Regions from separate parts of the Peribacillus sp. SRI_006 genome, predicted to be linked through region 1. Evidence: predicted binding sites of a transcription regulator. Region 1 holds the regulator's gene; the other holds the start of a gene.
The links. The regulator NrdR, encoded in region 1, represses ribonucleotide reductase genes. The targets are predictions, from matches to a motif close to AACACNATATATNGTGTT.
Positions count from the first base shown of each region.

Region 2: the regulator NrdR is predicted to act here: its motif matches at 7,714-7,731, upstream of AC2YHV_RS01960 (vitamin B12-dependent ribonucleotide reductase).

Region 1 covers NZ_JBYCZT010000001.1:23,903-39,493, forward strand. Annotated here, with positions in the region: gene pnpS (two-component system histidine kinase PnpS) at 1-130, shown strand, start outside; gene hflK (FtsH protease activity modulator HflK) at 525-1,559, shown strand; gene hflC (protease modulator HflC) at 1,556-2,488, shown strand; gene polA (DNA polymerase I) at 2,616-5,240, shown strand; gene mutM (DNA-formamidopyrimidine glycosylase) at 5,260-6,090, shown strand; gene ytaF (sporulation membrane protein YtaF) at 6,170-6,802, shown strand; gene coaE (dephospho-CoA kinase) at 6,825-7,424, shown strand; gene AC2YHV_RS00130 (glyceraldehyde-3-phosphate dehydrogenase) at 7,582-8,619, shown strand; gene speD (adenosylmethionine decarboxylase) at 8,974-9,354, shown strand; gene nrdR (transcriptional regulator NrdR) at 9,624-10,085, shown strand; gene AC2YHV_RS00145 (replication initiation and membrane attachment family protein) at 10,150-11,562, shown strand; gene dnaI (primosomal protein DnaI) at 11,549-12,487, shown strand; gene ytxC (sporulation protein YtxC) at 12,609-13,469, shown strand; gene thrS (threonine--tRNA ligase) at 13,860-15,591, shown strand, end outside.
Region 2 covers NZ_JBYCZT010000001.1:391,102-406,692, reverse strand. Annotated here, with positions in the region: gene AC2YHV_RS01990 (DUF1385 domain-containing protein) at 1-814, shown strand, start outside; gene AC2YHV_RS01985 (SA1362 family protein) at 951-1,325, shown strand; partial or broken gene AC2YHV_RS01980 (transposase) at 1,444-2,202, opposite strand; gene AC2YHV_RS01975 (patatin-like phospholipase family protein) at 2,526-3,407, opposite strand; gene splB (spore photoproduct lyase) at 3,493-4,518, opposite strand; gene AC2YHV_RS01965 (hypothetical protein) at 4,656-4,841, shown strand; gene AC2YHV_RS01960 (vitamin B12-dependent ribonucleotide reductase) at 4,993-7,563, opposite strand; gene AC2YHV_RS01955 (lipoate--protein ligase family protein) at 7,951-8,787, opposite strand; gene AC2YHV_RS01950 (rhodanese-like domain-containing protein) at 8,989-9,372, shown strand; gene gcvPB (aminomethyl-transferring glycine dehydrogenase subunit GcvPB) at 9,512-10,969, opposite strand; gene gcvPA (aminomethyl-transferring glycine dehydrogenase subunit GcvPA) at 10,962-12,308, opposite strand; gene gcvT (glycine cleavage system aminomethyltransferase GcvT) at 12,326-13,432, opposite strand; glycine riboswitch at 13,573-13,656, opposite strand; glycine riboswitch at 13,660-13,747, opposite strand; gene AC2YHV_RS01930 (DEAD/DEAH box helicase) at 14,125-15,591, shown strand, end outside.

The DNA of each region.
Region 1 (15,591 bases):
AGGCATTGGACTGGCAATCGTCAAGCATATAATAGAAGTCCATAAAGGTAAAATCAACGTGGAAAGCACACCTGGAACAGGGACGACTTTTACAGTCACTTTAAATAAAAGCTTAAAAGGGAAAATGTAGCGGGCATTTTATTTACATGTCCTTTACAATTCCTTAAAACGGACTTCATAATGCAGGGGTACAATGGTTGTACAACCCCTCATCCAAGGAGTTAAACATTGACAGAGACATAGTCTCTGTTTGATTATTTTGTAGTTCAACCAAAATTTTAAAACAAGATGATTGGAACAGGTAGACAAAACTCCTGTAGGAATAGCGTCTAAGTTGCAATCAACGTTCAAATCGTACAAACCTTAAAACTTAGGCAGAGACATGGTCTCTGTCTTTTAATTTTGCTATATTCCCCGGATACCATTCATCTATCCTATTTTTCTGGGAAAATATTTGATTTTTATGAAACTTTAGGCCCTTTCTTGCGTAAATAAGATATAACTGCAAAGAAGGGGTGATACATATCGTTAGCTTAAAAAGGATATATACAATTACAGGACTTGTCTTTCTTATTTTAATTTTGGGTGTAGTGGCGATATCGACCTGGTACACGGTTGATGAATCCGATCAAGCTGTCATAATGACGTTTGGTAAAGTGGAGGAGACGATAACGGAACCAGGACTTCACTTTAAACTGCCTTGGCCGATTCAATCGGTCGAGAAATTATCCAAAGAAACATTCAGTCTTAAATTTGGATATAAGGAAGAGGATGGAGAGGTGAAGGATTACCCGAGTGAGACCAAAATGATTACGGGTGATGAAAATATTGTGCTGGCCGACCTAGTCGTTCAGTGGAAAATCACCGACCCTCCAAAATATCTATACAATGCAGAAGATCCAGAAAAAATATTATACGATACGACTTCAGCTGCATTACGGAGCATAATCGGCAGCACGAAAATCGATGATGCCCTTACATCTGGTAAAGCGCAAATCGAAGCGGATGTACGCGATTTATTGTCACAGCTAATGGAGAAGTATGATGTTGGGATTTCCATATCTGCGGTTAAACTCCAGGACGTGGAGTTACCGAATGAAGAAGTGCGGAAAGCATTTACCAATGTAACGGATGCCCGTGAAACGGCGAATACGAAAATTAACGAAGCGGATAAATATGAAAATAAGCGTATGAATGAAGCTGAAGGGGAAAAAGATGCCATCATTTCACAGGCCAATGGGGATAAAGCTGCCCGTACGGAAGCTGCCCGCGGGGATGTAGCGGTCTTTGAAAAATTACTCAGTGAGTATAAAGGCAATAAGGGAATTACGAAGGACCGTCTAATTATTGAGACCCTTGAGGAAGTATTGCCGAATGCTGAGATTTATATTATGAATGATGATGGAAACACAATGAAGTACTTGCCGCTTCGCTCGCTTGAAAAGGAGGAAACGAAAAAAACTCCTGCCACTGATGAAGCCGCCATACCTGAAGAAGAAACAAAAAAAGGGAATGCATCGGAAGAAAAAGCGACAGGGGAAGGGGGCACTAAACAATGAGTGGAAAAATAATAGATTTCTCTGAGTTGAAAAAAGGGGATTTTCATTGGAGGGGCTATGTGAGAATCGGCATTTTCCTGATTATTTTCATCGTGCTGCTGCTAATCATCTTCACCAATGTCTATATCGTCAAAGAGGGCGAATACAAGGTCGTCCGCCAATTCGGTGAGGTGGTAAGGATCGATAAGACTCCGGGATTGAAGGCGAAGGTGCCATTCATTCAGAGTATCATGACCTTACCGAAGTATCAGATGACTTCCGATGTTTCCGAAGCGGAAATCAATACGAAAGATAAAAAACGGATGCTGATCGATAACTATGCAGTTTGGAGAATAGAAGATCCGAAGAAATTGATTACAAATGCAAGGACACTTGAGAATGCCGAAACGAAAATGGAAGAGTTCATCTATTCGGCAGTTCGTTCAGAGCTGGGCCAGCTGAATTATGATGAGATCATCAATGATGAGAAGTCATCCAGGGGAAGTTTAAACGACCGCATAACCGAAAAAGTCAACGATTTGCTGCAAAAGGACAGTTATGGAATCAGCTTGACGGATGTCCGGATCAAGCGGACTGACCTGCCTTCCGAAAACGAAGCATCCGTCTTCAAGAGGATGATTTCCGAGCGGGAATCGAAAGCGCAAGAATACCTGTCCAAAGGTGATGCGAAGAAAAACCGTATCATTGCGGATACCGATCGGAAAGTGAAGGAACTGCTTTCTACTGCGGAGGCTGATGCAGAAGTGATCAGGGCAGAAGGGGAAGGGGAAGCAGCGAAAATCTATAATAAATCGTTTTCCAAAGACCCCGAATTTTATAAACTATACCGGACTCTTGAATCCTACAAGAAAACGATTGGAGATCAAACGGTCATCGTTCTGCCTTCTGATTCCCCTTATGCCAGCTTGTTGATGGGAAATACTAAATAACCTTGATGCCGTCATTTTTCTTTCCGCTTCTACTCATGGTAGAATAGAGAAGGAAAATGAACGGCTTTTTGCGTTTTTATATAGAAGCTATAACTACATAAACCTGTATGACTGGAGGAAGACGGATTTGGATAAAAAGCTAGTGCTCATAGATGGAAACAGCATTGCATACCGTGCGTTTTTTGCGCTTCCGCTCTTGAATAATGATAAGGGGGTCCATACGAATTCCGTGTACGGATTCACCATGATGCTCAACCGCATTCTTGAAGAAGAAAAGCCAACGCACATACTTGTGGCATTCGATGCGGGTAAAACGACATTCAGGCATGCATCATTTAAAGAATATAAGGGGGGGCGCCAAAAAACGCCGCCAGAATTATCCGAGCAATTCCCTTTCATTCGGGAGCTGCTTGATTGTTTTCAAATAAAAAGGTATGAACTGGAGAACTACGAAGCCGATGATATTATCGGTACGCTGTCTTTACAAGCGGAAAAAGATGGTTTTGAAGTGAAGGTCATTTCCGGTGATAAGGATTTAACGCAATTATCCTCCCCTAGTACGACAGTTTCCATCACGAAAAAGGGGATTACTGAAATTGAGGAATACACTCCAAAGCATATACATGAAAAATACGGTCTAACCCCTTTGCAAATCATTGATTTAAAAGGGCTGATGGGAGATTCCTCCGACAATATCCCCGGTATTCCGGGTGTTGGTGAAAAGACTGCCCTTAAATTATTGCATCAATTTGAAACGGTTGAAAACCTTCTGCAGTCGATTGATGAGGTAAGCGGACAAAAATTGAAAGAGAAAATTGAAGAACATAAAGACCTGGCCTTATTAAGCAAAGAGCTGGCTACGATAACGAGGGAAGCGCCGCTTGAAGTTTCCGTTAACGAGACCGAGTACACTGGCATGGATCAGGATCGGGTCATCTCATTCTATAAGGAGCTTGGTTTTTCGACTTTACTCGATAAATTGGATGTAACGGAAAGCGCACCGCTTGAACAGGAGAAGATAGAGGTGCACACTGCTGAAATGACAGAAGGAATGTTTGCAGATGAAAGTGCCTTGTATGTTGAAATTTTAGAAGATAATTATCATCGAGCCGATATAATAGGGATTGCCATCAGTAATGAACAAGGTCATTTTTACTTCAATGGAGAGGATGCTCTGAGTTCCGATGCATTTAAATCCTGGGCAGAGGATGAAACAAAAAAGAAAACGGTTTTCGATGCGAAGCGTACGGTCGTGGCACTGCGTCATCGGGGAGTCGAAATAAAAGGCATCGATTTTGATGTGTTTTTGGCATCCTATATCCTTGATCCGGCAGAGTCAGTGGACGAAGTCGCAGAAATCACGAAAACCCAAGGTACTATCCGGCTTGAAACAGATGATGTTTTTTATGGAAAAGGTGCAAAACGCAAAATACCTGAGGAAGCGGAATTGAGGGAGCATATCGCCAGAAAATCGAAGGCGATCTTTTCTCTGAAAGAACCGATGATAGATAAGCTGCAAGAGTTCGAGCAGTATCACCTATTTACGGAACTGGAGCTGCCCTTGTCGATCATCCTGGCAAATATGGAATGGCAGGGAATCAAGGTGGACATAGGCCGACTGAAAAACATGGGACAGGAATTAGCCATTCGCTTAAGAAATATCGAAGCGCGAATTTTCGAATTGGCTGGAGAGGCGTTCAATATCAATTCACCTAAACAGCTTGGGGCCATCCTGTTTGAAAAGTTGGAGCTTCCGGTCATGAAGAAAACCAAAACAGGTTATTCGACTTCAGCCGATGTGCTGGAAAAACTGGAGAGCAAGCATGATATCGTTAAGGAAATACTGCTGTATCGCCAGCTTGGTAAGCTGCAATCCACTTACATTGAAGGATTGCTTAAAGTGGTCAATGGCAAAACGGACAAGGTGCACACCCGGTTCAACCAAGCATTGACCCAGACCGGCCGGTTAAGTTCTACAGATCCCAATCTCCAGAATATCCCGATCAGACTGGAAGAAGGAAGGAAAATCAGGCAGGCCTTCATTCCTTCCGAAAAGGATTGGATCATTTTTGCTGCCGACTACTCCCAGATCGAATTACGTGTCCTGGCGCATATCGCCAATGACAGCGGATTGGTGGAAGCATTCCAGGCCGGGATGGACATCCATACAAGGACAGCCATGGACGTATTCCATGTATCGGCAGATCAAGTCACCTCGAACATGAGGCGCCATGCCAAAGCGGTCAACTTCGGAATCGTTTATGGTATAAGTGATTACGGACTATCGCAAAGTCTTGGAATCACGAGAAAAGAAGCTGGAGAGTTCATCGAGAAGTATTTACGAAGCTTTCCAGGTGTTCAGGAATATATGGAAGAAAGCATACATGAGGCCCGTCAAAAAGGATATAGCACGACTCTGATGCAAAGAAGGCGATATATACCTGAGATAACAAGCAGGAATTTCAACATCAGGAGTTTTGCCGAACGGACAGCGATGAACACGCCGATTCAAGGCAGTGCCGCTGATATCATCAAGCTTGCCATGATCAACATGAATAAACGCCTGAAAAAGGAGGGGCTCAAAACGAGAATGCTTCTACAGGTTCATGATGAATTGATTTTTGAAACCCCTCCTGAGGAACTCGAAATCCTTAAAGTGATCGTTCCGGAGGAAATGGAAAATGCCATTGAATTGAACGTGCCCCTTAAAGTGGATTATGCTTTCGGGCCAACATGGTTTGATGCCAAATAATAAAAGATAGGTGATTGCAATGCCAGAACTTCCAGAAGTGGAAACAGTCAGAAGAACGTTAGAGCAGCTCGTACTCGGAAAAGAGATTAAGGAAGTGTCCGTTTTCTGGCCAAAGATCATTAAAGCGCCTGAGCCTGTCGAACAGTTTCAGGATGCCTTAAGGGGGCAGACGATTTCTGCAATAGGCCGTCGGGGCAAGTTCCTCATTTTCACCTTGGATGATTATTCGCTGGTTTCGCATTTAAGAATGGAAGGGAAATACGGCGTTCATCCAAAAGAAGAGCCGTATGATAAGCATACCCATGTGATCTTCACTTTCACTGATGGCAGTGAACTTCGGTACAGGGATGTCCGGAAATTCGGAACAATGCATCTATTTGCCAAAGGGGAAGAATTTGAACAGTTGCCCCTGTTACACTTAGGGCCTGAACCGTTATCCGAAGATTTTACTGTCGAAGGTCTTCGTGCGAAGTTGGCAAGAACCAACAGGAAAATCAAGCCCGTTCTCCTTGATCAAACCGTTGTCGTCGGGATTGGGAATATATATGTGGACGAGTCGTTATTCCGTTCCGGTATCCATCCGGAGAGAATGGCATCTTCACTCTCGCTGCAGGAAATCGAAACGTTGCATGCTGAAATCATTGCGACGTTAGGTGAAGCTGTGGAAAAAGGCGGAAGCACGATTCGTTCATACATTAATTCCCAAGGGCAAATCGGCATGTTTCAGTTGGAACTGAATGTTTATGGAAGAAAAGGCGAGAACTGCAAAACATGCGGCACGCCACTTGAAAAACTGGTTGTTGCAGGACGCGGCACACATATTTGCCCGTCATGCCAGCCGCTAAAATAGGTCATGTTTATTCAAACACATCGGATGGGCTCCTTCCATATACTAGGGTAGCAACGAGTAGGGAAGGAGTAATATTCCGATGTGGCTACAAATTATTTTTCTCGCTTTTGCAGTTAGTATTGACGGATTTGGCGTCGGTTTGACATTCGGTATGCGGAAGATGAAAATCCCCTTAAGGTCAATAGCGGTCATCTCATTTTGTTCTGCATTGAGTTTAGGTATAGCGATGGTCATCGGACAATTCATCAGTCAGCTCATATCTATCGGGGCGGCTGAAAAAACAGGCGGCATCATCCTCATTTTTCTTGGTGCCTGGATGGTATACCAGTATTTTAAGCCTGAAAAGGATTTGAAAGATGATAGATATCATGAAAAGATCATCTTTAATTTTGAAATTAAATCACTTGGGGTAGTCATTAATATTTTACAAAAACCATTGAATGCCGATTTTGATAAATCAGGTACGATAACAGGCGTTGAAGCGCTTGTTCTGGGGTTTGCACTTTCGCTGGATGCGTTCGGGGCCGGAGTTGGAGCGGCTATGATCGGGATTTCACCGATCATCCTCGCAGGGTGCATCGCTGTTATGAGTTCGATTTTCATTTGGAGCGGAATTCAAAGCGGAAAATTGCTTTCAAATAATAAAGTTGTTCAGCATTTGACCTTTCTCCCAGGTGTATTATTGATCATCATCGGTTTATTCAAGTTATGATAAGGTTAAAAGGGGGGAGCTTATGGGACAAATCATCGGAATCACCGGAGGCATTGCCAGTGGGAAAAGCACCGTCAGCCTCTATTTACAGGAACTCGGATTCACGATTGTCGATGCAGATCTGGCTTCCCGTGCTGTCGTTGAGCCAGGTGAAGAAGCCTATCACCAAGTTGTGAAAGCATTTGGAGAAGATATCTTATTGACGGATGGGAATATAGATCGCGTAAAGCTTGGGTCGATCATATTTAATGATCAAGAAAAGAGATTGCTGTTGAATGGCATCGTGCATCCTGCCGTCAGGAATTGGATGCGGCTGAAAACGGAAGCGGCACTATCATCAGGAGAAGAAACGGTGTTCATGGATATTCCGCTCCTATTCGAAAGCAAGCTGACATTCATGGTGGATAAGACGCTTTTGATCTATGTGGATGAGCAAGTACAATTGAAGCGATTAATGAATAGGAATGGTCTTTCGGAGGCGGAGGCACTTGCCAGGATCAATTCGCAAATGCCCTTGGCCGATAAAAAGGCCTTAGCGGATGCTGTCATCGATAATAATGGTGACATTAATGAAACGAAGCGGCAAGTGAAGGCCATACTTAGCGAATGGTATGTCATATAATCATGATAAAAAGAAGAAACCGTCCGGTTTCTTCTTTTTATGTTGAAAAAATAAAACAATCCGCATTTTTATTAGCACAATTCCTCTGAATTATGTTATACTAATTACATGTGAAAGGTAATAAGTATAACACTAATATTTCTGGAGGGTCCGAACAATGAATTCAAGAATAGCGATTAACGGATTTGGGAGAATTGGAAGAATGGTTTTCCGAAAAGCCATATTAGACGAGAGTTTGGACATTGTTGCCATAAATGCAAGCTATCCAGCTGAAACTTTAGCACACTTACTAAAATATGATACGATACATGGTAAATTCGACGGTATCATTATAGCTGAAGATGATTCACTAGTAGTGAATGGCCGCCAAGTAAAACTAATAAATAACCGCGATCCAAAGCTATTGCCTTGGAAAGAGATGAACATAGATATTGTAATTGAAGCCACTGGCAAATTCAATGATCGTTCTAAAGCGGCTCTTCATTTAGACGCAGGAGCAAAAAGAGTAATATTATCAGCCCCGGGTAAAAATGAAGACGTTACCATTGTAATGGGAGTGAATCAGGAGGTGCTGGAAATTGACAAGCATTTCGTCATATCCAATGCATCTTGTACAACGAACTGCCTTGGACCTGTTGCAAAAGTGCTTGATGAAAAATTCGGCATAAACAACGGTTTAATGACAACGATACATTCTTATACAAATGATCAAAATAATATCGATAACCCGCACAAAGACTTGAGACGTGCCCGTGCCGCTGCGGAAAGCATGATTCCTACGACTACAGGAGCTGCAAAAGCCATCTCACTAGTGTTGCCGCAATTAAAAGGCAAACTTCATGGAATGGCGATACGCGTACCGACACCAAACGTATCTTTAGTCGATCTTGTTGTGGATTTGAACCGTGATGTCACGATTGAAGAAGTGAACCAAGCCTTCATCGACGCTTCAGAAAATGAACTCAAAGGAATCATGGAATTCACGATGGAACCTTTAGTTTCCAGTGATTTCAAAACGAATCCACACTCTGCAATCATCGATGGATTGACAACGATGATGATCGGGGACAGGAAAGTGAAGGTCCTTGCTTGGTATGATAATGAGTGGGGTTACTCCAACCGTGTAGTGGACCTTGTAAAATTGGTTGGCTCCGAGTTGAAAAAAATGTCCGAAGTCGAATTATCAGTAAAATAAAATGAAAAATCCGAGCCTGCTAAAATTTTTTAGCGGGCTATTTTTCATGCAGTGATCCATGAATTCCCGGCTGCTTTATGGCACTGAATAAAAAAAGACGGAATTTGCTCCACATTGGAACCTTCGCTATATCCCCATTACATATAAAGTTTATCTTTCCAAAAATTCAATTTGGAGTTGCAAAAAAAATTCAAACCATATATACTATGAATCGTGAACTTCTTCAAAACAGTTTGCATGATGGCTACTTAAAGGGTTAGGACCTCTTTGGACTAACTTTCCCCCGTGGTAGTTATCAGAACTTATTTTTAAATCATGGTAAGGGGGAAGCTTAATATGGAAACAGCTTACACTATGGAAACAATGGGTAGACATGTCATTTCTGAACTTTGGGGTTGTGACTTTGAAAAACTGAACAATATCGATTTAATTGAAAAGATTTTTGTTGACGCTGCTTTGAAATCAGGTGCAGAGGTACGAGAAGTTGCCTTTCACAAATTTGCTCCACAAGGAGTCAGCGGGGTTGTCATCATTTCTGAATCACACTTAACGATTCACAGTTTTCCAGAACACGGCTATGCGAGCATTGATGTCTATACATGCGGTAACTTGGATCCGAATATTGCGGCAGATTATATTGCAGAAGCTTTGAATGCGCAAACACGTGAAAACATAGAATTACCACGTGGATTAGGTCCTGTACAAATGAAAAAAGCCAATATAAGTGCCCTATAAAAAAATGTATACACAGAGATGCCATGGGTGCATCTCTTTTTTAATGCAATGAATCGGCAGTCTGATTCACTTTATTGGAGAGGATTGCCTTGAAGCACAATGCTATTGGCAACGGTGCTTCAACGGCAGAACAAAAAGTGCCTGCTGCCGGAAGTTACACTTTTTACTTGTACTGTCCGTTCCTTTTAATATAAGATTAAGATAGAGAAGTAATTCCTTGGGGAACATTTAGATAGGGGAGTCCTACATAAAATACGGAGCTGATAATGATGAAATGCCCATCATGTCAATATAACGGAACAAGAGTGCTCGATTCCAGGCCAGTCGATGAAAGTAAATCGATTCGACGACGCCGTGAATGTGAGGCATGTGGTTTTCGATTCACGACATTTGAAAAGGTGGAGGAAACACCACTTATTGTAGTGAAAAAGGGCGGGACACGTGAAGAGTTCAGTCGTGATAAAATCCTGCGTGGCTTAATCAGGGCTTGCGAAAAACGTCCGGTTCCCTTGAAAGAACTAGAGCAAATTACCAGTTATGTAGAAAAAGAACTACGCAACCAGGGCATATCGGAAGTGAAAAGCGACAGTGTCGGCGAAATGGTAATGGACAAGCTGGCAGAAGTCGATGAGGTTGCCTATGTAAGGTTCGCATCCGTCTATCGACAATTTAAAGATATCAATGTCTTTATTGATGAACTGAAAGATTTAATAAATAAAGAAAGAAAGTAGAGCTGAAGATTCACTTTGGCTCTTTTTTCACTACATCTTTTGAAAGGTTTGAATGGAGATGTCAATGCATTGGCAAGAATTGCTCCCAGCTGATTCATATTTGGTCTCATCTGCGGGGCTGCTTCATGATTATGATCGGAAAATACTTACCCGACTATATCAACCTCTTATTGGACCTATCTGCATTAGCCTATATATGACGTTATGGAGTGAGTTGGAGGAAAACAGGCTATGGTCGGAAACCTCCTCGCATTATCAATTAATGAATACCATCGGCCTTAAGTTAGGTGATATTTACGAAGCACGCCTTTTACTTGAAGGAATCGGCCTGTTGAATGTATATAAGAAATCGAAAAATGAAACGAAGGAATTTATTTATGAGTTAAACCCGCCGCTTTCACCCCAGCAGTTTTTCACGGATGGAATGCTGAATATTTACTTATACAAAAAAATCGGTAAAGCTCAATTCAATCGGTTAAAGAGGTTCTTTTGTGATGACCATATCTTAACCGATCAATATGAAGGTGTGACTAAATCTTTTGCGGAAGTATTCTCATCAGACCATTTGGACTCTTTATATGTAACGGATGAAGCGAAAAACGAATGGAAACCGGTGCCTGAACAGCAATACATCGATCGGGCGGAAGGCGTTGAGCCATCGGGGTTTGATGACTTATTCGATTTTGACCTTTTATTTGCCGGGATGAAATCCTCGATTGTGCCGAAAAAGGCTTTTACTCCTAAAATAAAAAGTACGATTGCCAAACTCGCTTTTTTATATGGCATTGATCCGCTGGAAATGCAAAAACTAGTAATGGATGCCGTTTCATTGGATGATGAGATTGATGAGGAATTGCTTAGAAAGGCGGCAAGGGACTGGTACCAGATCGAACGGCAGGCCGATATGCCTTCCCTTGTCAATCGGGTGCAGCCAATTCGTGAACGGACACAAAAAGAAGAACCGAAAACAAAGGAACAAGAGTTAATCCGTCATTTGGAGACGATTTCCCCGAGGGAGCGGCTGATGCAATTGTCTGGCGGTGCAGAGCCGTCAAGCGGTGATTTGAAAGTGGTTGAGGGCGTGATGATCAACCAAAAGCTGAATCCGGGTGTCGTCAATGTCTTGATTGAATATGTCATGCTCAAAACGGATATGAAGTTCACGAAAGGTTATGTGGAAAAGCTGGCAGGCCATTGGGCACGGCTAAAGGTCTCAACAGTCGTCGAGGCGATGGAACTGGCCAAAAATGAACATAGGAAATATCAGGACTGGGCTCAAGGAAGCAGGAATTCTGCGAAGGGCAGCCGGAAAAAGGCGATACGGGAAGAAGTGGTTCCTGAGTGGCTTGAGAAAAAAGAAGAAGCACAGCAGGAGCAGAATGCGGAACAGCCTGAATTGGATGCCCAAAAACGCGAACTTCTGGAGAAATGGAAGCTGTGGAAAGCGGGAGGTGAAATGAACGATGGAAAAGATTAATAGGTCCCTTAATAAATTGGCCAATACAAATCAATTTCAACAGCGTTATGAAAAGCTGAAACAGGAGATTTTTGAAAACGAACAAGTGCGGTTATTCATGAATGCCAACAGCTCGACGGTCACGAAGGAAATGATTGATAAAAACTTGGGGAAGCTTTATGAGTTCACTTCACAGAGCAATAAGTGTGATAAATGTCCGAGCTTGGATGGCTGCATCAATATGATGCAAGGGTATTATCCTAAATTGGTGGTGCAAGGAAAAGCCCTGAACCTGCATTATGAAGTCTGCCCGAGGAAATTGGCAGAGGATGAAAAGCGGAAACGGGAAAAGCTGATCCGCAGCCTGTATGTACCGAAGGATATTTTAAAGGCCAGCATTGAAGATTTTACCCAAACGGATAATGAAAACAAACGCTTGTCTGTCCTAAGTAAAGCGATGTCGTTCATTATGGAATATGAGCCGGGTAAAAGGCAAAAAGGCTTGTATATATATGGGAAATTCGGTGTTGGGAAAACGTACTTATTAGGTGCGATCGCCAATGAACTTGCAAAAAGGCAAATTTCCTCCCTTATTGTCTATGTACCTGACTATTTGAGGGAACTTAAGGGATCGATAGGTGATAATACGGTCAATGAAAAAATTGAAATGGTGAAAACGGCACCTATCCTCATGCTTGATGATATTGGAGCGGAATCCATGACGAGCTGGGGACGCGATGAGGTTTTTGGTCCGATTTTGCAATTTAGGATGCTGGAAAACCTGCCGACATTTTTCACTTCGAATTTTGATATGAATGGCCTGGAGAACCACCTGACCTTTTCACAGCGCGGTGAGAAAGAAGAAGTGAAGGCGGCCCGGGTACTGGAAAGAATTCAATATTTAGCTGAGCCGGTCAAGCTTGATGGCGTGAATCGGAGAAGATGAAGAAAAGTGGTCTCTTAATGGAGGTCACTTTTTTCTTCTTACAAGGCCCATCCTACTTCTAAACACGTCCCCATCCCCATATACATGAAAAAAGAAGCAAGGGGGAAGGGGGGATGTCGTAGTGCAAATTTTGTTTCAAAATGATTCAGAGGCAATGAAATTACTGAATTTCGTTTCTGTCCATCCACTGGGGGCAGAATTTCAAGCATATATTCGATTTATTCCGCAACAAGGCATGCACGTGGATATAACGGAATCTTCAGGTGATGAATGGCTAATTCTGCTTCGTGATGCATTCCATTCTTTTTTATTGGAAGAAAAGACGCTTCCTGTTCTGGAGCAAATTATAGTCGGTAAATTTTTTTATAGGGAACGGGAAGAAATTGAAGCCATCATTGAAATTGCATCATCCATCATCGAGGCGGAAAGAGCCAGGAATCAAGATGGAGCATTCAGTACGGAGAAACGATTGATTGAGGAAGGACTTCAAAGCATCTTGGCTGGAAAGGTATCTTTTTCATTCGATTCTTTTACGACCTTCCGTTTAAAATCGTTTCAGCACACTTTGGAAAAGTATGTCGTCAAGGCGATTGATGAATATAAGCTGGAACAGGACTATCAAAATTTCATTGCTACGCTCCGTGATTGCCTTCAAGGGCAGGAGACGAAATTAAGAAAGCTTCACCTTGTCAACCGGGACGGTTTTCACTTCTATGATCAGAAATTCAGCAAACTCGACCGTCCAAAAATCAATAGTATGATTGACAGGAGGCTTCTTGCCAAAAGCTCACTTTTTCTCGATACGGTGATACTTGCCCCGCTTTTATCGATTGCTCCTGAAAACTTGTGCATATATACCGATGACAAGGAAGAGGGGCTCATCCAGACCATTTCAAGGATTTTCGAAGAACGGGCGACTATCTTGCCACTTTCATCATTTTCTATGCAGTTGAATGAACTTTCGTGGAAAAAAGAAAATTAACCTTGATTTTCAACGTATAACAAATTATAATTTCCTACATACTATTAAAAAACTAAAAGTTATGATGAGGACAAGGGTATTCTAGTCGCCGATTATCAGAGAGGGAAGCCAACAGGCTGTAAGCTTCCTATTCGCATGGAACACTTACCACCTTTAAACTTCGGCTCGGAAAGCAGGCATTCTGCGAATATGAGCTGACGGGAAGCTGCCGTTACCAAGTTACAAGTGCCATTTTGCCGTGAAAAGCAAGCTGGAACGAGGGTGGAACCGCGGGTTAATGATATTTATTACTAAGCTCGTCCCTGTTTTATACAGGGGCGGGCTTTTTTGTGTTGTAATGGAATCAAAAACCTGTAATTTGTTCGAACAAATAAGAAGGAGTGAAACTGAATGTCAGAACTACTGAAAATATCTTTTCCTGACGGAGCGGTCAAGGAGTTTGCTAAAGGCACAACAACTGAAGACATCGCTGCATCCATCAGTCCTGGTTTAAGGAAAAAATCCATTGCCGGAAAATTCAATGGTGAATTATATGATTTAAAACGTCCGATTGAACAAGATGGTACAATCGAAATCGTCACTCAGGACGCAGCGGATGCTCTTGAAGTATTGCGTCACAGTACAGCGCACTTGATGGCACAAGCGATCAAACGTTTGTACAAAAACGCTAAATTCGGCGTAGGGCCAGTCATTGAAGGCGGCTTTTACTATGATATGGATCTAGAGGAATCATTGACTCCTGAAGACCTTCCATTGATTGAAAAAGAAATGAAGAAAATCGTCAACGAAAACTTGGCAATCTCCCGCATCGAAGTGAGTCGTGATGAAGCGATTTCCCGTTTTAAAGAAATCGGCGACGAATATAAATTGGAATTGATCGATGCGATTCCTGCCGATCAGCAGGTAACACTGTATGAGCAGGGTGAATTCTTTGACCTTTGTCGTGGAATTCATGTTCCATCAACTGGGAAAATCAAAGAGTTCAAGCTATTGAGCATCGCTGGAGCATACTGGAGAGGCGATAGCAAAAACAAAATGCTTCAACGCATTTACGGTACGGCTTTCTATAAAAAAGAAGATTTGGCCGAACACCTGCGTCTCCTTGAAGAAGCCAAGGAACGTGACCATCGTAAAATCGGCAAAGAACTAAACTTGTTCATGAGCTCACAGAAAGTGGGGCAAGGGCTGCCGATGTGGTTGCCAAAAGGCGCGACAATTCGCCGTACAATCGAAAGATATATCGTGGATAAGGAAGAACGTTTAGGCTATGACCATGTCTACACACCTGTAATGGGAAGCGTGGACCTTTATAAAACATCCGGACACTGGGATCATTACCAGGACGGCATGTTCCCGGTCATGGAGATGGAAAACGAACAGCTTGTCCTGCGTCCGATGAACTGTCCGCATCACATGATGGTCTATAAAAACAGCATCCACAGCTACCGCGAACTGCCAATCCGGATTGCCGAGCTAGGCTTGATGCACCGCTATGAAATGTCAGGTGCCCTTTCAGGCCTTCAGCGTGTACGTGGGATGACATTGAATGATGCGCACATTTTCGTTCGCCCCGACCAAATCAAAGAAGAGTTCAAGCGTGTTGTGAACCTTGTTCTGGAAGTTTATAAAGATTTCGATATCAAGGATTATTCATTCCGTCTGTCTTATCGCGATCCTCAGGATACAGAAAAATACTTCGATGATGATGACATGTGGGAAAAAGCGCAAAGCATGTTAAAAGGCGCCATGGATGAGCTTGGTCTTGATTACTTTGAAGCGGAAGGTGAAGCGGCATTCTACGGTCCTAAGCTTGATGTTCAGGTGCGTACTGCCTTAGGGAAAGATGAAACGCTTTCCACTGTTCAGCTTGATTTCTTGCTTCCTGAACGTTTTGACCTTAATTACGTCGGTGAGGACGGCAAGCAGCACCGTCCGGTTGTTATCCACCGCGGCGTCGTTTCCACAATGGAACGTTTTGTCGCTTACTTGATTGAAGAATACAAGGGGGCATTCCCTACTTGGCTTGCACCTATCCAAGCACAGGTGATCCCGGTTTCACCTGAAGTGCACTTGGATTATGCGAAAGAAGTACAGGAAAAACTTAAAGCGCAAGGCATTCGTG
Region 2 (15,591 bases), 370 kb from region 1:
TGTTGTAAACCGCTTAAAAAAAATACCGTTTCTACGGGGTATCGTATCACTGATTCAGTCAAGTGCCACCGGTTCGAAACATCTTAACTTTTCAACTGAACAGTATGAAGAAGAAGAAGACGGGGAAAAACAGGTCGAAACGAAAAAAGAGACGAAAGACCCCTCTAAATTAAGTCTTTGGCTAGGCGTTGCCGTGATCGGTGTGATCTCCTTCCTATTTGGGAAATTGCTTTTCACCTTGATTCCCGTCTTCCTCGCAAAATTGACAGAACCCATTTTCAGTGGCCATACGGCTCAGGTATTAGTGGAAAGCTTGTTCAAGCTGATCTTACTGCTCGTATATATTTATGTAGTTTCCTTGACGCCATTGATCAAGCGGGTCTTTCAGTATCACGGAGCAGAGCATAAGGTGATCAATTGCTTTGAAAGCGGAAAAGAATTGACGGTTGCAAATGTGCAGGCAAGTTCCCGCCTTCATTATCGCTGTGGCAGCAGTTTTATTTTATTTACCGTCATTGTAGGGATGTTTGTCTATCTTCTTGTACCAATAGATCCGCTATGGGTTCGTGTCGTCAATCGCATTTTGCTTATCCCCGTCGTGCTCGGCATAGCATTCGAAGTATTGCAGTTGACTAACAAAGTAAGGGACACACCCATCCTGCGTTACCTTGGCTATCCCGGCCTTTGGCTTCAGTTATTGACAACCAAAGCCCCTACCGATGATCAAGTCGAAGTCGCATTGGCATCCTTCCAAGAACTGTTGAGGATGGAAAAAGAGACCGAAAAAGGTTTAGAATCGGATGTAATTGTGTAAAACATCTATACACATTTTGATGATGAAAAATCATATACTAACTAAATGAATGATCTTCATTTTTTCAAATATTTTACAATTAGAATGTTTAAAATAAGCTAAAAATGCTTATGATGCTCTTAAGGAGGTGTCTTTGTTGAAACGTTTCATATCTTTCATGATATACGGAATCATCGCCCTCGGAGTCCTCGGACTATTGAGCCGACTGTTTAATGACCCGATTGGCTTTTTTAGAAACATTCTCATAATAGCCATTGTCGCAGGGATTATTTATATGATTTATACCGGATTAACAAAGGGAAAACCAGTTAAGAAAGAGCAGCAAGCATTCCGAAAGGCTGCCCGCCAATCGAAAAAAAGGCTAAAAAACCGAACTTCGAAAAAAGATAATGTGGCTAGCTTCTCTGCAGCAAAATCATCAAAGAAAATAAAATGGAGAAAGAAAACGGATAGTCACTTAACCGTCATCGAAGGGAAAAAGAATAAAAAGAAAAATCGGGCTTCTTTTTAAGAGCCCGATTCAGTTTGTAGACAAAAGGGGTTGGAATTAAAAAATTCCGAACCCCTTTTGAAATTCCTTTGAAATTTTGACCAAAGGATAAGAGATTTGGGCTCTTCGAGCCACAATGTTAAGCCATTTTAGGACCTTGCCATGTCCAAGTGGCCATCTTCTTTATATTAATGGCAGCGAAAGTAAGCATCGCCTGCATCGACAATTTTTTAAGTCCCCATAAAGTAGTCCAACGCATACCATGCTTTTCTTTTGCATCTGCGAATACACGCTCAATCGTTTCTTTGCGTTTCGCATATATAGGTTTTACCTCTTGATGGAGGTAGCTTATAATCGCTGGTGTTTTATAAGCTGCATCTGCGGCAACTGCTTCTGGTTTTCTAACTTTCTCAATCACTTGCTCAACATGTGGCTCCAAAATATGACTGTCATGTGTATTACCAGGTGTTACAATCGTTCCCAGTACAAAACCGTTGCGGTCTGCGGCCGCATGGAATGAATAGGCAAACTGTTTTGTTACAGGTCTGTATCTTTAAAGCGTCGTTCAAATTTTTCCCGAACTTGGAGTAGGAGGTACTTTATCATGGAAACCATAGCCTAAGAACCAACAGTAAGCCATATTTGTTTCAACTTCTTCAATCGTTTTACGCATGGAACGAATACCGAAGGTTTATTGAATGAATGTCAGTTTAACTAAAATAACTGGATCAATACTTGGGCGTCCTACCTCTGAATACATGTCTATCACCAAATCATAAATGAAAGTGAAGTCAATGGAAGCCTCCATTTTACGAACCAAATGATTCGCCGGCACCAGTTGATCTAAAATAATCATTTCAAGTTGATCTCGCTGAATAGAATTATGTTTCGAAAGCATCCTTATCACCTCAAGTTTTAATAGTTCTATTTTAAAACAAAAAAGACTGTAGGCAAAAGGAGTTTCCATCTAAAATTTTAAACATAGTTGATTGGAACGGAAGGTGCGAGACTCCTGCGGGAATAGCGAGTCTAAGGGAGACCCCACAGGCGCAATTGCGCCGAGGAGGCTCCCGGACCGCCCGCGGAAAGCGAGTGCCTGAAGTGCAAATCAACGTCCAAATTTGTACAAGCCAAAAAAAATGTAGACAAACTCGATTTTCATCGAGTTTGTCTACAGTCTGAATCGGGCTTCTTTTTAAGAGCCCGATTTTTTATTTAACATCAATAAGTCCATTTTTTAAGGAATTCTTTCGTACACTGCCTGCCGTTATTGATCAATTCACCCTTTTTTTCATCATTCAAATTAAAATCCATTGCAGAAATTCCCTTCATCGGGATGAATACAATATTATGGACGTGTTTCTTGGAAATATACCTAGCATCATGGGCATCTTTCATCGTTTTGAATAGTGCGGAGAACAATTCAACCGCATTATCCACCTCATGCGGTTTCCATATCTCATCGACGCTTAACCGCAGGCCAATGACCGGTCTTTCCTTTCTAACATGATCTGAATTGAATAACCACATTGGAAAATTGCTTAACACACCTCCATCAACAAAAAGGAACTTGCTTTTTCCGACATTAAGTTTGACTGGCTCAAAGAAATACGGAATGCTGCAACTCATTCTTACTGCCTTTGCCACTGGAAAAGTGCTCGGGTCTATTCCATAATTAGGCAAATCATCAGGCAGTACGACCAATTTCCCATTTGAAATGTCAGAGGTTATGATACGGAGTGATTTCGGCCGAACATCCTTAAAGGTGACTACATTCCTTTCGGCAAGTTTACCGGCGACCCATGCTTCCAAGGCGTTGCCTTTATAAAGGCCCAGTTTCCAGTATAAAAGAAGCCATTTGGCAAATGGGATAGGCAAAAGACCACGCCTTTTATCCAGCAGGCCGCTTAAATCTATATCAAGAAAAAACTTTTCCATTTCTTTTCCCGTGTACCCAGCCGCTACGAATGCTGCAATTATGGATCCTGCACTCGTCCCTGCTGTTCGATGGAATTCAAATCCCTTTTCTTCTAATTCCTGCAGGGCTCCCACTAAACCATAGCCTTTAATCCCGCCTCCGGAAAAAACGCCGTCAATAATCATAGCTGCCCTCCCCTAATCCGGTCTTTACATTTCTAAGCAGGATTAGAGCGATTTATGACAGTTTCAAAAAGAAAATTGCCTTGTTTCAGGTAAAATACTGAATTTCCGCTTTCGGGAATAATTCCGCTATATACCCACGAATGGTCGTTTCCAGTTCTGCCGCTTCCTCGTTTTGATAAACATATTTACCAATTCCATATCGGCCCCATTTATATTTACGCTTCGTTTCGTCCAGTTCCAATTTTGTTTTCGGATAGTTTTTTTGTATCACTTTTTTTGCTGGACCAGTGAACCGATGCTGGATTAATTCGAAAGTCAAGTCAGGGATATCCACCCCTTTTAAGGCCTCACTCAACCGTTCAAATAATTCATGGTAGCCCTCCTTCCATGCTTCATGACGGTATATTGGAGCTACGATAAAACCCAGGGGATATCCGGCACCTGCCACTTTACGCGCCGCTTCCATCCGTTCTTCGAAGCTCGAAGTCCCGGGTTCGAAATTTTTTATCACATAACGTGAATTTATACTGAAGCGAAATCTCGTTTTTCCATTATGTTCAGCATCCAACAGATGATCGACATGATGGAATTTAGTGACGAACCTAAGAACCCCATATTCACTTTTCCCAAAATACTCTATGGCCCTTTTTAACGAATGTGTCAAATGATCAATTCCGACGATATCTGATGTACAGGCTGCCTCAAAACGGGTAATTTCAGGCTTTCTCTCATTTATATATTTTTCGGCTGCCTCGAAAATCTCGTCAAGATTCACATATGTCCGAATATATGGCTTTGATCCGAGTGTCGTCTGTAAATAACAATAGTGACAATGCCCCATGCACCCTGTAGCAAGAGGGATGGCATATTCAGCAGATGGCTTTGAAGAATCGAATTTCAATGTTTTTCTGATTCCTATCACGAGTGTCGATTTGGCGACACGATATTTTTGCAGATCATTTTCTCCAGGAAGATCCCTAATTTGGTTATGCGATGTGGTCTCACGGATTTCAATGTTCAAATCTTCGAATTTCTTCTTCAATTCCCGGCCAAGCGGGTATTCCAATGCCCTTGGCTCGATATATACTAACTGTGGCATAAATGGTTTCATTTCGATCTCCATTCTTTTTTCGATTTGTTCATACTTTCAATCGAACTACACAATCTAATTGATAAGGATAGTTTTTCTTTATTCTTTTATCCTCATGATTGTTTTTACTTGGAAATTCAAAATGAAGGAGATGCGATATGGCTAATAAACGAGACTTCTTGACAAATGGAATGGGAAAACAAACGATCACCGTTCAAACAGATAATAAATTTCCAAATCCAAGGAATATACCGGGAGACTCTGTCGATGAATTTTCAGTATTGAAAGATGGCAACCAATATCTAGCCGAAAAGGAAATAGGGCAGCAAAATGAAAATGGTTGATTGAACGTGAAAAGAAGACCGAATTTACAATGATTCGGTCTTCACCTATTGGTATATAATTGAACAGACTGTCACTGCCCTGGATTAATGACTCTAAAAAAAGCCGTTAAGATAGCTTTGCAGCATACTTAACGACTTCCTTTGCATCAGCTTATAGCCCGCATTTCAATTGCGCTCCGCAATTCGTGCACGTATTACATCCGCCCATTTCCTGAACTTCACCCTTACGGCATACGGGGCAAGTGTTACCCACTTCCGAACCAATTGTAACATTCGTCGAACGCAGCTCATTTATCGTATCGACCAATACAACTTTTTTCTTTTCTTCCACATTTGTCAATTCATCCATTTCAAGCTGCTCGTCCATTTGGTTTTCTTCCGCTTTGAGCGTAAGGACCTGACTGTCACGGCTGCCATCCACATATACCGTTCCGCCTTTTGCTCCGCCTTTGTATAGACGTTCATATACCTTTTCAACTTGTTCGACAGTATATCCTTTTGGAGCATTGACCGTCTTGCTGATCGAGCTGTCAATCCAGCGTTGAATGATGCATTGAACATCAGCATGTGCTTCTGGAGCTAATTCCATAGCGGAAATGAACCATTTTGGTAGCTCTTCTGTATCGGCTTCTGGATGGCGATCCAAGTATTCCTGTACAATGTCAGCCTTAACTTCAATGAATTTACCAAGACGGCCGCTGCGGAAATACGTGAAGGAGAAATACGGTTCAAGACCTGTTGATACCCCAACCATCGTTCCTGTACTTCCCGTAGGAGCCACTGTCAATAAATGAGAGTTACGGATACCATGTGCAGCAACACTTTCCCTGATATCTTCCGGCATTTTTTCCATAAATCCGGTTTGTGTGAAACGTGTTCTAAGCTCATTGGTTTCTTTGTCCGTTGACCCGATCAGGAATGGGAAACTGCCTTTTTCTTTAGCAAGTTCCACCGAAGCCCTGTAAGCTGTGGTCGCAATCGTTTCAAAAACCTTGTCAACCAGGATATTTCCTTCTTCAGAGCCATATTCCGTTTCACAGTAGATCAACAGGTCATGCAGACCCATTACACCGAGTCCAACCCGTCGCTCGCCCAGTGCCTGTTTTTTGTTTTCATCCAAGAAATAAGGAGTTGCGTCAATGACATTGTCCTGCATGCGCACACCGACTTCAACTGTCTGCTTAAGTTTCTCGAAATTAACCGTTTTGCTTTCTTTATCAGCCATTTCAGCCAGATTGACAGCAGCAAGGTTACATACTGAATATGGGGCCAATGGCTGTTCTCCACAAGGGTTCGTGGCTACAACCTGTTGACCGTATGCTTTGGCATTCGTCATTTCATTTGCATTATCGATAAAGAAAATACCTGGTTCAGCAGAATATGTTGCACAAATGTTTATTAAGTTCCAAAGCTCTTTAGCCCGGATTTTACGGTAAACACGGACTTTATGACCCATTTTCTCCCATTCGCGAACATCGCCGACATTATGCCATTCTTCATTGTAAATGGCCATTTCTTCGGCATTATAGCTTTCAACATCAGGAAAACGCAATTCATATTCCGCATCTTGTTCAGCCGCTTCCATAAATTCCTTGGTCAGGCAAATGGAGATATTGGCTCCAGTCAAGAAATCCGAATTATGGACACTGTATGTTCCGCCTGTACGGATCTTTTCCTCTGCATCCCTAATGATTTTCTCGCTGAACCCGCCTTGGCCAGGAATCTCCTTATAATTGATGATCCCTTGATACATAGCCGTTTCCTGTTCCGTGTGCGGCGTGAATTTCAATTTATCCGTGGCATATTTCTTGATGGCTTCATCTTTGGTGTTTTCCACTAGGTAACGCAAAATCCTTGGATTTTGCATTTTGGAAATGATGAACTCTGCAATATCGGGATGCCAATCAGCAAGCATGATCATTTGCGCGCCTCGTCTGCTGCCGCCCTGTTCAACAAGATGCGTCAGTTTTGCAATATCGTCAAGCCATGACACTGAACCCGAGGATTTTCCATTTACCCCTTTTGCCAGAGTGTTTCTTGGACGCAGTGTCGATCCGTTCGTACCCACTCCGCCGCCGCGGCTCATGATTTCCATCACTTGTTTCCTATGTTCTGAAATACCTTCACGTGAATCCGGTACGAATGGCATTACATAGCAGTTGAAATAAGTAACATCCGTATTGGAACCTGCACCGTATAATACTCGGCCTGCCGGGACGAAATTAAGGTTCTTTAATTCTTCATAGAATTTATTGAACCATTCCGTTCTTTTTTCTTCCGTGGTTTCCACTGATGCCAATCCCGTTGCATTACGTTTCGCAATTTGTTCATAGTATATTTCAAGAGGCTTTTCGATTATATCCAACGGACGGTTTACAATTCCCGTCTCGACTTCTTCCGGATTATCCAATACGCCACGGAATTCTTCATCCACCAATACCTTGGCTTTTTTGGTTTCCCAATCAATTTCAACGATGTAACCGAGACCCCTTGCCGGGAATTTCGGATCTTCCTTAATCGTCAACACGACGAAATCGCCTGCCGAGAGTGTGATTTTTTCAGTATCCTTAAAAGAATAGCGGTCAAGCATGACTAGACGGGACACTCCCTTATGCGCCATTTTCATATCAGCAGTTACAGGGTGAACCTGGGGAAATAAAGAAATATCCTTATTCAACCTTTCTAGATCAACCTTTAAAGCTTCTTTTATTACAACCGACATAATTCCCTCTCCTTTATATGTTTCATGATCCGTTCTTGCTGCCGCAAAAATCCTTATGTAGCCTTACATGTCCGTTTCGCTTAACAAGTACCCTAAATTTATCATAGCGAAACTCAAAAATCAACATATAGTGTCGTATTAAATATTTCAACTACTATATATTGTGTTTGTTTTGAATAACTTTTAATTTTGTCAAACGTTAAATCAATTAATATAGTTAGCAAAAGGGAGGAAAATGTCGATTTATAATAATTTTTCATCAGATTTCAATTAATTTGGACCTTGCTTTTTCCCCATCCCTTTTAGGGCTTATCCCTGCAAGGGATGTGTTATTCGGTCAAACAAATCTGAAAAAACTTTTTATTATCCACTCTAATTATGCTTCCTCTATCTCATGAAATTCCATTCATCGCTTTCATATTTGCTTTCTGCAATTGCCTTCACTTCCAGCAATTGCTTTTCGGTGAGGACATATGGCTCTAAATCGACCGAAAGTCCTTCGGCAAAACCTTTTTCGAAAGCTTCTTTCGCTTCAGGGATGGTTATCTTTCTCCCGGCAATGTCATTCATGGCCACAGCTTTGTTTTTTAAGTTTTTTTGCATTCTCTCTTTAACCCTGTCATTTGAGAATTTAAATACGCTAAAGAGCTTATCATCATCAAGCTCAAGCAAAATGGACCCGTGCTGAAGGATGACGCCTTTTTGCCTGGTTTGAGCGCTGCCAGCGACCTTCCTGCCCTCAACGACCAGTTCATACCAGCTAGGTGCATCAAAGCAGACGGAAGACCTGGGCGATTTTAAAGCCGCTTTTTCCTGTTCGCTTCGAGGCACGGCAAAATAAGCATCCAATCCAAGATTCCTGAACCCCATCAATATTCCTTCAGAAATGACACGATAAGCTTCAGTAACGGTTGTTGGCATTCCCGGATAGGATTCTGGAACGATTACACTATAAGTCAATTCATGTTCGTGCAGTACCGCTCGTCCTCCTGTCGGCCTGCGAACAAAACCAAGGCCCTGCCTTTTGACCTCTTCCAGATCAATCTCCGCTTCTGCCTTTTGAAAATAACCGATCGACAATGTCGCTGGATCCCAGCCGTAAAAGCGTATGATCGGCGGAATTTCCCCTTTGCTTTGCCAGTTTAACAGGGCTTCGTCCAGCGCCATATTAAAAGCCGGTGAACAATACCCCGAATCTATAAAACCCCATTTTTCTTTAGTCATCCTTACCCCTCGTTTCGATAGACGTTTTTCAATGCCCCACAAAAAACTCACATGTAGTAGTTTAACAGACTTTAACACTCTAAAAAAGAAAGTGCTATCAAGTCATGAAGAATTTGATGAAAATTCTTTTTGATTATTGGGTAAAGCAATTATATAATAAAGATTGTCTGTATTCGTTAAGGTAGAAGGGAGTTTTTATGTTTGGAAATATTATATACACTGCTCATCATCCTCGGAGTGGTTATTGCGTATTCACTTTTTAATTGGTACCGCCAGCGTAAAATCGTTAAAACACTAACACAGGACGAATTTATCGCCAACTACAGAAAAGTGCAGCTAATTGATGTGCGGGAACCGAATGATTTCGAAAATGGTCATATCTTAGGCGCAAGAAACATCCCTATGACTCAAATGAAAACCCGCTTGGTCGAAATTAGGCCGGACAAGCCTGTATATTTGTACGCTCAAAGCGAAATCATCAGCGGCAGAGCTGCAGCCATGCTATACAAAAAGGGCTACAGGGAACTTTTTCACTTAAAGGGCGGTTTCAAGATGTGGACCGGGAAAATCAAAGCAAAGAAATAAGACCCATCTCGGCATGGGCTCTTTTTAATTCCATAGCTCAAGTAAAAGAAAGTCAACAGTTGGACTTTAATGGAATCTTACATAAACATGAAAAATCCCCGCCGGAAGGCAGGGATTTTTTTAAGTGTAAGCTACTAATCTAGGCTTGATAACGCAAAATGGGTTTTCTTGCAGCAAGTGTTTCATCAAGCCGCTTTATAACGGTTGTATGCGGAGCTTCCTGAACGATTTCCGGGGTTTCTTCCGCTTCCTTGGCAATCTGGATCATCGCGTCGATGAACGCATCCAGCGTTTCTTTTGACTCGGTTTCAGTCGGTTCTATCATCATTCCTTCTTCCACGTTCAACGGGAAGTAAATGGTTGGAGGATGATACCCGAAATCCAGCAATCTTTTAGCTATATCGAGCGTCCTTACCCCCAATTTCTTTTGCCGGCGTCCGCTTAATACGAATTCATGCTTACAATGACGATTATATGGTAAGTCAAAATAAGGTTCCAACTTGCGCATCATATAATTGGCATTGATGACCGCGTTCTCTGTGACGGCTTTAAGGCCATCAGGACCCATTGAACGAATGTACGTATATGCCCTCACGTTTATTCCGAAATTACCATAATAAGGTTTCACCCTGCCAATGGATTGCGGACGATCATAATCAAGGACGAATTGCTCGCCTTGCTTGACTATAAGAGGTTTAGGCAAGTAAGGAATCAAGTCGGACTTCACACCTACAGGACCAGAACCCGGGCCGCCGCCTCCATGCGGGCCTGTGAATGTTTTATGGAGATTTAAATGAACCACATCAAAGCCCATGTCACCCGGTCGTGCTTTTGATAGGACTGCATTCAGATTCGCTCCATCATAATAAAGCTTCCCACCTGCGTCATGGACAAGTTGTGCCATTTCCAAAATATTTTCTTCAAACAATCCCAATGTATTGGGGTTCGTCAGCATCAAGGCCGCCGTATCCGGTCCGACAACACGTTTTAAATCTTCAAGGTCGACTAACCCATTTTCATCGGACTTCACTGTAATCGTTTCTAGTCCGGCAACAGTGGCAGAGGCAGGATTCGTACCATGGGCCGAATCAGGTACAATCACTTTCGTCCGTTCTGTATCGCCATTCGCTTCGTGAAAAGCGCGTATCATCATCAATCCTGTCCATTCACCGTGGGCACCTGCTGCAGGCTGTAATGTCACTTGGTCCATCCCGGTGATTTCCGTTAAGTGTTCCTGCAAATCAAATAATAGTCCCAATGCTCCTTGTACAGTAGCGGGATCTTGATATGGATGGATATGGGCAAAACCGTTGAAACGTGCCACATTTTCATTTATTTTCGGATTATATTTCATCGTGCATGAACCCAGCGGATAAAAACCCGAATCCACCCCATGATTCCGTTTGGAAAGTGCAGTATAGTGACGCATGATATCCAGTTCGGACACCTCAGGAAGCTTTGCCTCTTCTTCACGGATGTAGTCGGCAGGAAGAATTTCTTCGAGCGGAATAGTTGCAACATCCATTTCTGGCAGACTGTACCCGATCCGGCCGGAAGTACTGATTTCAAAAATGAGTGATTGATCTTGATTATTCATGTTGATCCCCCAATTCCTGCGCAAGTGCATCAATTTCTTCTTTTGTTCTTAGTTCAGTTACCGCAACCAGCATATGGTCTTTCAATTCAGGATAAACCGTCCCTAAATCGAAGCCGCCGATCATCCCTTTTTCAAAAAGGTTTTTATTGACCTCTGAAAACGGAGCAGGCAGTTTAATGACAAATTCATTAAACGAAGGACCGTCGAATATCACTTCCACCCCTTTTGCCATAATTGCTTTTTTCGCATAATGTGCTTTTTGAATATTTTGCACGGCCATTTCTTTGACACCCTTTTTCCCAAGCGCGGTCATTGCAACAGAAGCGGCCAAGGCATTCAAAGCTTGATTGGAACAAATGTTGGATGTGGCTTTGTCACGGCGAATGTGCTGTTCACGAGCTTGAAGCGTCAGGACAAACCCTCTTTTTCCATTCTCATCGACCGTTTGACCAACGAGTCTGCCCGGAACTTTCCGTACAAGTTTATTAGTAACCGCAAAATATCCACAATGAGGGCCACCGAATGCCGCTGGAATGCCGAATGGCTGAGCATCCCCCGTTACGATATCTGCACCGAGTGCACCAGGGGATGTCAAAGCTCCCAATGCAAGCGGATTACTGGAAACGATAAACATGGACTTGACGCCATGAATGATTTCTTCCATTTCTTTCAATGGCTCGATCCGGCCAAAAAAGTTCGGGTATTGCACGATCACTCCTGCAATGTCATCATTCGCCAATTCCCTTAAAGCAGCTAAGTCCGTCACACCGTCTTTATGAGGAATTTCGATCACTTCCACGCGTTGCCCTTTTGCATATGTCTTCACAACTTCTCTTGATTCAGGATGAACGGTTCCTGAAATGAGAATCCTCTTCCGCCTTGTCTGTCCTGAAGCAAGCATCGCTGCTTCAGCCAGCGCCGTCCCGCCGTCATACATGGAGGAGTTAGCCACATCCATGCCCGTCAATTCACATATCATCGTTTGATATTCAAAGATTGCTTGAAGCTCGCCCTGTGAAATTTCAGGCTGATACGGTGTATACGCCGTATAAAACTCAGAACGGGAAAGAACATGATCGACGATGACCGGCGCATAATGGTCATAGACACCCGCACCAAGGAAGGAAGCATAATTTTTAAGGTCCGCATTCTTTGCAGCAAGCCTTGATAATTCTTTCATTAATGCAGGTTCCGATTTAGCAGGCTTGATATCGTATTCTCCTTGAAAACGAACGCTTTCAGGGATATCATTGAAAAGTTCTTCAGCAGCGGATACCCCTATCGCTTCCAGCATTTCTTGTTTATCTTGCTCTGTCATGGGTAAATAACGATGTTTCATCTAATGACCATTCCCCTCTATTTACGTGGTTTTTTATAAAAAGGTGTTTGTATTATAACGGCTTTCAAACGTTTGGAACGGATTTCCACTTCGACTTCCGCATCCAGCACCGAAAATTCCTTATCGATAAGTACCAATCCAACGTTTTTCTTCAATGTTGGCGATTGGGTACCAGTCGTGACCTCGCCAATGACTTCATCACCGCTGTAGACCTTATACCCATGACGTGGAATGCCACGGTCAATCATTTCAATTCCCACAAGCTTCCGGGGAGCCCCTTTCTCCTTTTGCTCAGCAAGAACGGCTTTCCCGAAAAAATCAACTTCCTTATCCACTTTTACTGCAAAACCAATCCCGGCTTCTATCGGGGTGATGTCCGCCGAAAGCTCCTGCCCATACAGCGGCAGTTTCGCTTCAAAACGCAGGGTATCACGAGCGCCTAAACCAATCGGCTGAACCCCCTCTTCCTTACCGGCATCCATAATCGCCTTCCAAAGGGCAGGGCCATTTTTACTGTCGCTATATATTTCAAAACCATCTTCACCAGTGTATCCAGTACGGGATACCAGCGTGGAGATACCGTTAATCATGACATTATCCTTGAACCTGAAAAATCCAATTTCACTTAAGTCAGTACTTCCGGATAGTTTTTGTAATATCTTCTCTGCAGCTGGTCCTTGAAGTGCCAGCTGTGTATAGTCACTTGATACATTCGTAATTTGGGCATCTTCCGTTAAATTCGCTTGAAGCCAATTGAAATCTTTTTCTGTATTCGCTGCATTGACCACGAGCAGATAGTCGTCCTCAGCCCTTTTATACACGATAAGATCATCAACCGTGCCTCCGTTTTCATAACACATGGCGGTATATTGGGCCCCGCCCTGTTGCAGCTTTGATATATCATTTGTCAGCATCTTCTGTAAAAAGGAAAGGCTCCCAGGCCCCTTAACATCGACTTCCCCCATATGGGAAACATCAAATAACCCCGCTTTTGTCCGTACGGCTTCATGTTCATCCTTTATACCCGAAAATTGGACAGGAAGTTCCCAGCCGCCAAAATCAATCGTTTTACCTCCGTATTCACGATAAACCTCAAATAGTGGTGTTCTTTTTAAATTGGTCAAAAAATGACCCCCTTCAGATTTTTTTAAAAATTAATTGGCTTCATTATCAAAAGCTTCTTGTCATTACGCATCAGATACAAGCTGATTCATGATGTGAAAAAAGCACAAAAAAGGACAGAGAAAGCCCGTTTGAGCTTTTTCTCTGTCCTGAAACCTGAAAGTTTACCTATGTAATAGGTTTTCCCCTTTGGTGGCCGTCCCATAACGGGCGGCGCTCTCCAGAGTTGCGTCCAATAAGAGTTCTTTTGCCTGAGAGATTCACTGCTAAGTTTGCTCCTTCGGCGCTACATCCGTAGTCTCTCCCCTTATCTTCACCCGCATATAAATGGTCTACCATTGAAAGGAAGCCGATAAGCCCCAAGCATCGGTAAAACCTTTGAGCATAAATGGAATGCATTCTCTGCCAATTCTCCTAAAACTTCAGAAACCGTTTGACTGATCTCCTTCAGTAATCTTGGATAAATTAGGAGCCTATAGCCCATACTAAGAAAACGCGAACTGCAAAATCGATGTACAAACATTCTTTGTAGCGTTTGGAAATTGGAATTTTCTAAATATACTTATATCCTACCCTAAGAAACTTATCTCTGCAATATTTTTTGAAAAAGAAATATTTTTCTTACTTCACATATGAAATGTTCGGGTTTTGACCTTATATTAAGGAAATTATGATTTAAGAGGGAGTTATTTCTATGAAAATCAATATATCCTTCAATTCTGAATGGAATGACGAGTTTCTGCAAAAGATGGAAAATGACGGTCCATGGGGAAATTGGGAGCTTTATAAGTTGGCGGTTCAAATGGAGGAAAACCTTATCATCCCTGATTTTGAAGGTTTACAGGCGCCCAAGCATCTTCCTCAGCTAACCCCGCTTCCCCATCAATTGGAAGCGGCGAAGCAAGTAGTGGAAAAGATGAATGGAAAAGCCATTTTGGCTGATGAGGTAGGGCTGGGAAAAACAATTGAAGCAGGCTTGATCCTAAAAGAGTATATGATTAGGGGCCTTGTAAAAAAAGTATTGATCCTTGTTCCGGCTTCCCTTGTCACACAATGGGCATTTGAATTGAATACCAAGTTTCATATTCCGGCAGTCGTTCAGAGAAAAAGTTATGTCTGGGACTCCTGTGATGTAGTCATTTCATCCATTGATACAGCGAAACGCGCTCCACATCGAGATATCATCTTTACTCAGGAATATGACTTCATCATTATTGATGAAGCTCATAAACTTAAAAATAATAAGACGAAGAACTATGAATTCGTCCAAAATCTGAAAAAGAAATTTTGTTTACTCCTGACAGCCACTCCGATTCAAAATAAAGTCGAGGAGATATTCCACCTCGTTTCGTTATTGAAACCGGGCCACTTGGGAAATGCCTCACTCTTTTCGGAAAAGTATAAAGGGAAAGGCCGGAACATAACAGAAGATGAACACCTAAAGGAACTGGTCAACACTGTCATGATTCGAAACCGGCGGGCCGATACTGGCATTGAATGGACAAAACGGCATGTGGAAACCATCACCATTGAATTTTCTCCAACGGAACAAGCATTGTATGATGCTGTTTCCAAATTCAAGCCAATTTCGGATGGATCAAAAGGAAGCGCCTTTTCGGCTCTCACTCTCCAAAGGGAAGCATGCAGCAGCAGAGAGGCTGTCTTTTATACATTAAAGAATATGAGGGATAAATACGATCAGCCTTCCCCTGATTTTTTGGCAAAGCTTGATGATTTATTTACTAAAGTGAATGAAACGGTCCAGAACTCAAAGGCTGAAAAAGCTTTGGAACTGATCAAGAAAATTGATGACAAAGTGATTATCTTTACGGAATATCGTGCGACTCAATTATATCTCCAATGGTACCTACAGCAGAATGGAATTTCTTCTGTTCCTTTCCGAGGCGGTTTTAAGCGTGGAAAGAAAGACTGGATGCGTGAATTATTCCAAAAGAACATTCAGGTATTAATCGCAACAGAAGCTGGCGGGGAAGGGATAAACCTTCAGTTTTGCCATCACTTGATTAATTTTGACCTGCCCTGGAACCCAATGAGGCTTGAACAGAGAATTGGACGGATTCACCGCCTTGGTCAGGAAGAAGATGTGATGATTTATAACTTTGCCACGAAAAATACAGTTGAAGAACATATACTGAAGTTA